Regions from separate parts of the Pseudoalteromonas sp. SG43-6 genome, predicted to be linked through region 1. Evidence: predicted binding sites of a transcription regulator. Region 1 holds the regulator's gene; the other holds the start of a gene.
The links. The regulator ArgR, encoded in region 1, controls arginine synthesis, uptake and breakdown. The targets are predictions, from matches to a motif close to ANTGAATANNTATTCANT.
Positions count from the first base shown of each region.

Region 2: a site for ArgR is predicted at 2,063-2,080, ahead of H5201_RS01170 (arginase family protein). Genes of this name have one in related genera too.

Region 1 is NZ_JACJEZ010000005.1:28,425-32,301, forward strand. It holds gene ispB (octaprenyl diphosphate synthase) at 1-269, shown strand, start outside; gene mdh (malate dehydrogenase) at 350-1,285, opposite strand; gene argR (transcriptional regulator ArgR) at 1,510-1,977, shown strand; gene H5201_RS03090 (Dyp-type peroxidase) at 1,997-2,896, opposite strand.
Region 2 is NZ_JACJEZ010000002.1:95,631-99,507, forward strand. It holds gene H5201_RS01165 (ABC transporter substrate-binding protein) at 112-894, opposite strand; gene H5201_RS01170 (arginase family protein) at 929-2,041, opposite strand; gene udp (uridine phosphorylase) at 2,471-3,226, shown strand; gene cdd (cytidine deaminase) at 3,207-3,877, opposite strand, start outside.

The DNA.
Region 1 (3,877 bases):
AACCTACCCTGCCACTACTTTATGCTATGCGCCACGGTAATGCTGAGCAAGTACAGTTGATCCGTGATGCCATTGAGCACAGTAATGGTATGGACCACTTAGAAGCTATTCTAAGTGCCCTCAATGAAACCAAAGCACTTGAGTTTACGATGAATAAAGCCAACGAAGAAGCTGATAAAGCGATTGCGTGTTTATCTGTATTAGATGAATCACCGTATAAAGAAGCACTCGTTAGCTTGGCTCGTATTGCCGTTGATCGTAATCACTAATAAATACCTAATGTATAAAAATCCTTCGAGCATAAAAAAGCCTGCAAATGCAGGCTTTTTTGTATCAATCGTCTTAGCAATTAAGCGTTGATGAAATCAACACCTTCTTGGATGTCTTTTTTCAGCGTATCAAGCATGTCGTTTTTAGCTTGCTCTTCAAATGCGCTTAGTTCACCGTAAGAAAGAATTTCTTCTACGCCGTTTTTACCTAAACGTACTGGGTGTGCAAAGTATGCAGCATCGCCATTTTCAACAGCAACGTAAGCGTAATCTACAACGTCTTCACCTTGTAAGCCTTTAACTAAAGACATACAAAAACGTGCAGCAGCAGCGCCCATTGATAATGTTGCAGAACCACCGCCAGCTTTTGCATTTACTACTTCAGTACCTGCATTTTGGATACGTGGAGTAAGCGCAGCAACTTCTTCATCAGTGAAAGTAACGCCTTCAACTTGAGATAGTAACGGAAGGATTGTTGTGCCTGAGTGACCACCAATTACTGGTACTTTCACAGTTGCAACGTCAACACCTTTAAGCTCAGCTACAAATGCTTCTGAACGGATCACATCAAGAGTGGTAATACCGAAAACACGTTTCGCGTCGTAAGTACCTGCTTTTTTGAATACTTCCGCAACAATTGGCACTGTGCCATTTACTGGGTTAGTGATAATACCCACTAATGCTTTTGGACAGTTAGCAACAATACCTTCTGCTAATGTTTTAATAATACCAGCATTAACATTAAATAAATCAGCGCGGTCCATACCAGGCTTACGTGGCATACCAGCAGGGATAAGAACGATATCACAACCAGTTAACGCTTGATCTAGTGCATCAACACCAAAGCCTGCAACTTTAACGTCTGTTGGGATATGAGAAAGATCAACAGCAACACCAGGAACAACTGGAGCAACATCATAAAGTGATAATTCAGAACCAGCTGGTAAGCCTGTTTTTAATAATAAAGACAACGCTTGGCCGATACCGCCAGCAGCACCTAATACAGCAACTTTCATTGGAATTCTCCGTAATTTGAGGTAGGAAATATTTGTGGCTCTAAAGATAATGAAATTAACGACTAAAGACAAATTTATCCTGCTTATTTCACATATAATTTAGACCATAGTTGTAAACTTGCTGGTTTACAGCACTAAAATCCATCGCAAAAGCAAACAACTACTGCATAAGTATGCAATATTGTGTACAATTAGCGCATCACTTATGAATAAGAACCTATAATATGCAACCACAAGATAAACAAGAAGCATTAGTAAAGGCCTTTAAGGCACTTTTAAAAGAAGAAAACTTTGGTTCACAAGGTGAGATTGTTGACGCCCTAAAAGAGCAAGGCTTTGATAATATTAGTCAAAGTAAGGTGTCGCGGATGTTAAGCAAGTTTGGCGCGGTACGCACTCGTAATGCCAAACAAGAAATGGTCTATTGTTTGCCTGCTGAAATGGGCGTACCTACAGCGAAAAGCCCATTACGTCAGTTAGTGATTGATATAATGCATAACGAAATGATGATCATTATTCGAACCAGCCCAGGAGCTGCACAATTAATTGCTCGACTATTAGATTCATTAGGTAAAGCAGATGGCGTACTAGGCACCATTGCTGGTGACGATACTATTTTTATCGCTCCAGCTAAAGTATCTGAAATTGATGTAACTCTTGAACGCGTGCGTATTTTATTTGATACGGTATAAGTCTACCGATTCAAACTTTTTACAGCTGCTTTAAAAAGTTAATTGATGGGGCAAAAAACGCAGACCCCATATCGGCTTGAGTAAAATCAAGCCAATGATCGTAGCAATCGCCATCACCTAATCGACTTCGTAATACTTGCTCAAATGCATTTCCCTGTGCTGCATAACTAATCGCTAATATACCCTGTTCGTAAACGTCACCATAAGGCATGTTTTGATTTAATTGCAGTGGTTGCCCTTGCTCATCTTTTAACTCAGTGCGTACAGCATGACTATTTTCAGTCGCTGGCATAATCAAGGTATTATCTAAGCGAGTGCGTCCCATTATTTGTTCTTGCTCACTCAGTGGTAGGTTTTGCCACACACTTAAATCATGCTTATAGCGCTGTATATGTACGTAACTGCCTTGATCTTCAAAATGGTTGGGGTTATTGATTAACGCTGTGATGCGCTTTTGGCGACCATGAGGAGTGTCACCACCGAGTATAAAACCGTTAAAATCGCGACCATCTAAAAATCGAAAGTTTCGCACTTGCTCAACCAATTCAACATCGGGGGCAAATAACTTGAGAATTTGCAAAGCAAATAAATGGTTTACATCTTCCCTATCGGAACGAATTTGGACAAATAAATCAAAAGGCTGAGCCCCCATAATATGATCATTATGAGTAATATTAGGAAAGCTCTGTAATTCACTAGGCAGAAATTCAGGCAGAATGTGCGGCCAGTACTGTGCCCCCACAGCAACTAGGCTGGAGAGCATCGATTCAGAAAACTGATCTGAAAACTCATCTTGGATAGCGCTAACGTATTTTAATTTTTTGCGTAATGACTCATCGTGGCCATCAAATACATTAAAAAACAAATGTAAACCGTGCAAGTTTGCTTCAGCACAAATTCCAGATTGCGCTTGCGCCATGGTATTTCCTTAACTCAAAGTCTCATACACGGCGTTTTTAATGAAATTAAAAATACTAAAACACTTAATCTGCGAAAAAGTTAACCGTGTGTGGTGTTATTTTTATTGTCACCTACTCATTTGCTAAAATGATTGGCCCAACTAAGCAGCAACTTCAATTTATTGTCCATCGAGCATAACCTTATACACAAAATGCAGAACAACAAAACGATGATTTAAAATAGTCACCGTATTTGCACTACAGCCTTGTGATTGAAAAGGTATTAACTCAAGATGGTATGGGCGAACATAAAGTTACCCAACTTGCTTTACTCGACGATAAGTAACTAATGACTCAGCCCCCGTAAGCATTACTATATTCAGTTGCTGTTAATACATCTGCACCTAAGTATATGCCCTGACCAAGAAATTCTGCAACTACCTTTGAGCTTGAAGCGCTAAATAGCGGCTCAAACGTGTCTTGTTGAGCAATTTCCCCACAATTCATAGCCGCTTATTTATCGGCAAGTCGCATTTATTTTAAAGAATTACAAAGCGCCTTAATAGATATTGGTTTTTAATCATTTAAGGGATATATGCAATAAACTTAAACCATATACGATTAGAAATCGTCTAAGCAACACTACAATTACATCCACTATTAAAGGCAACCACGCCCATAATGGAAATCACTTGTGCGATATATCTCACGGTTATGACAGCTATTGAGTATAAAGCATCATAAAAAAAGTCTAAAAACAAACTAACCACATGAAATATAATAACTATTATTAAATTTCAAAATAATGACTGTATTTTCATTACTATTTTTAGCCTATTTTGTTTGCCGATACTCTCTATACTTACTTCATCGGTTAAGCAGTGACGCTTAAATGAGTAAACGGACAAGGAATGATTACTCATAAACCTCGAATTAAAGGTTACGTTAGGAAAAAATGGATTCACGGACAGGCTCAGGATGAGTAGCACTAAGGATAGTAA
Region 2 (3,877 bases), on a different contig from region 1:
GCTTTTATAAGCAAAAGCAGCTGGATTATAACCCCTTTTAAAGGTTGGGCAATTTAAATTTAATTAATATTAAAAGTAATTAAATATCAGTGCATTACCAACAATAAAAGCTTACTGATACGCGTTGAATGCGTTGCTGAGTTTGGTTTGAGTTGGCTTATCTAGCGCTTTGTTACAAGCAAAATACAGTGCTGGTTGCGTGATCTTGAGTCTTAAAATTGGTGTTAACTTGTCAGTAACCTGCCTTTTAGACTGTTCAAATTTAACGCGTTGTTCAGGTAATACGACGATATCGATAGTGCTTTGACGGCTTTGAACTATTTTAAAAATATTATCAAAACTATTCATCAGCATTAGATTTACACCTTCTTCAAAGCCCTGTGATAATAAAAAGTGATGGCTGTAATTATCTTTTAATACCGCAATTCGGTATTGCTTTGCTTGCTCTAGGGAATTGATAACAATGTTTTTTGAATTCAATGCATACAGATAAGTATTCAACTTTGCTAATTCTGCAATCCAAATAAATTGCTTTTCACGAGAAGTTGAGCGCGCCATAGAAAAAATGCACGTTTGCGGATCGCGCAGTACCATATTAAATGCAGTACTCCAACTATGCACTGAAATTGTATAATCGAGTGTTGAAGAAGCTAACACCATTTGAACTTTATCAGCGATATAGCCAACAAGTTGTTCGTTTTCATCAAGATATTGAGCAGGCGGAAAATATTCCGTCACCACATTTAATTTAGCGAGACTTTGATTACTTAAGATTATAAATAAAAAATAACACCACTTAGCCACTCTTGCCCCACCGATTATTACTTTAAGCATCTGTTGATGTAAATTAAATATAACGGCAAATAGCTGATTTGTGAATTTAAAAAGCAGCATGCCGTAGCAGGCTGCTTAAATGAACTGTTATTGACTATGCGCGGTTCATGGCATTAATTAAAAATGCTGAAATTTTTGCACCTTCTCTAAGCGTTGTATCTGAACTCGATTGACCAATCAGTGAACTGTCAGTAAATGGGGCAATTTCCATCATATCAGCGCCAGTGATCGGAAATTCATCAGCCAAAGCAACCAAGATATCCAAAGCATGCTGCGGCGTTAAACCGTTCCCTTCGGGTGTGCCTGTTGCTGATGCAAACTCTTCATCGAGGGCGTCAATATCAAAGCTGACGTAGAGTTCATCAACATTGTCAGCTTTAAGCTGAGCAATGACTTCTGCGGCAATTGCCGGCGCGCCTCGTTCGATGATCTCATGGGCCCAATGTTGTTTAACGCCAAAGGTAGATTCCCAGTGCTCTTTTGGCTTACCGCTTGAACGAATACCAAATTGGATCAGATGATGCGGTGCAGGTAAAAACTCTAAAATATGAGTGCACCACGAGCCAAAACATAAATCGATACCTAAACGTTCAACGAGTAAATCGGTATGCGCATCAAAGTGAATAATCGCAGTGCGTTTACCTTGCGCACGCTTTGCCTTCAAATACGCTTTAGTTAACGGGTAACTAATTGAATGATCACCACCAATACCAAAAATGCCTTTATCAGTAAACGTTGCATAAAAGCTATCGCATACATCTTCAGTGATAGACAACGGGCTGACATAATACTCACTGCTTGGATTATCATATAATGCCTGTTGGCAATTACTGATAGTCGCGTCGTTTAAATATTTATCATGCAGTAAATGTGGGATAACCCTTACATCACCTAAATCAAACGACTTTGCCTGAGGCTGCTGATCAATCAATGTTGAGCGTAAAAACAATGGCCCCCAGTTGGCGCCGCGTAAAATGCCACCACCACAGTCAGAGCTAATACCTAAAGTCACCGCTTTATGCTCACTTTGACTAAGTGTATCGAGTGATGCACGCCATAGCGTATCGATATTATCTTCTTGCCCATACAGTTTCATACGCAGCGCCGCTTTACGTTCTTTTGCAGTATTAACCGTAAAAACGCCATCGCCCGGCGGACATAAACAGTGCTCAACTTTACTTTTAAATGTGTGCCATTGTGTGCTCATTGCAATTCCTTACTGTGTGCTTTTGCGTAGTTATGCAAAAGAGCGTTGTTGAAAATAAAATTAATAAAAGATTAACGCGCCGATTTTCACTCGCAATTTTATTACTCTCGCCGCTTTAGCTACATTTTAAATAACTATATAAACCTTTAAAATAACAATTGGTTATACTTATTTATCCAACAACGTATAAACTAAAATAGAGTGCCTAGTAGGATTGATATAGTGTCTATGAATACAAGTCAACTACCGGCGATGACACAAATTAAAGTCAGTTGCTTGAATATTCAAAGAGAATGAATAAATTTGATAACGGACATCCGTCCTGTACAAGGCAATGCATTGTAGTAATTATGCTAAATTGACAACAACTCTTTATAAATTAGCGTTATTAACTGACGTTAGAACAAAAGTTATAAATAAGGCCCCGCTATGGAAAAGGTATTTCACTTAGGACTCACCCGCGACGATCTACACGGTGCAAAACTTGCAATTGTACCGGGCGATCCAGATCGTGCAGCACGTATTTCAACTTTTCTCGAAAACCCAACTTGCCTCGTCCAAACCCGAGAATTTCATGCTTACTTAGGTCAACTTAACGGTAACTCTGTGGTTATTTGCTCAACCGGTATTGGTGGTCCTTCAACCTCCATTGCAGTAGAAGAGCTGGCGCAATTGGGAGTTGAAACATTCTTACGAATTGGCACAACTGGCGCTATTCAACCTCATATTAATGAAGGTGATATTTTAATCAGCCAAGCATCTGTGCGTTTAGATGGTGCGAGCCAACATTTTGCGCCATTGAACTACCCTGCGGTGTCTGACTTTTTCGCCACTCAAGCGATGGTAAATGCGTGCGGTAATTTAGGCATTGATTTTCATATTGGTATTACTGCATCAAGCGATACTTTTTACCCAGGTCAAGAACGTTACGACACTTACTCGGGTTATGTACCAAAAGCATTTCAAGGTAGCTGTGAAGAATGGCAAAAGCTGGGCGTGATGAACTATGAAATGGAATCAGCAACCTTATTTACAATGTGTGCAGCACTGGGGCTAAAAGCCGCCTGTGTAGCTGGTGTGTTGGTTAATCGTACTCGCCAAGAAATCCCCAATGTAGATCACGGCGAGATTGAGAAAAAATCAGTCGCCGTGGTACTCGAAGCCGCTAAACTGCTGTTGGCTTAATATTTAAACTAATACTTTGTAGTACTGGCAAATCAGTGTAACTTGCCAGTACTGCTTGACTGACACTTAACTGATTTCCCTTACCCTGCGTTTGTAGTAACTCAATCCCTTTGACAACATCTTTAGTCATTGCCAAACCGGCTAAATGCAATTGACTCACCGCACTTTGCAGTGGTGATAAGCTCGGGCTATACGCGGCATTTTCCGCATAACAACCATAAAAATTACCATTTTCGAAAGTACTAATTTTCACTGCGCTGTAATTTTCAGAGTAAGGTACATATGCAGCCAACGCATAACTTAACAACGTTTTATCCAGTTCATCAGTTACAACAAATTCATGCTGTTGTGGAGCGGGGTTAAACAAGCTATAAGAATTACCTAAATCTTGCGGACCAAATGAGTGAGGGAGTAAATCAGCCAGCTTGAATTGCTGCTGCGGTAATAAAATATCAAAGCTCTGCGCATCAGCCAACTCATTCATAAATTGACGACAATAACCACATGGCGCATCACTGATAGCAATTTTAGCTATTTTTTTCGCGCCATTGAGCCAAGCGTTATTAATTGCCGATTGCTCAGCATGAACCACTAAGCTTAATGCTTGTTGTGCAAATTCAACGTTAGCCCCAAAATAAAAATGTTGCTCAC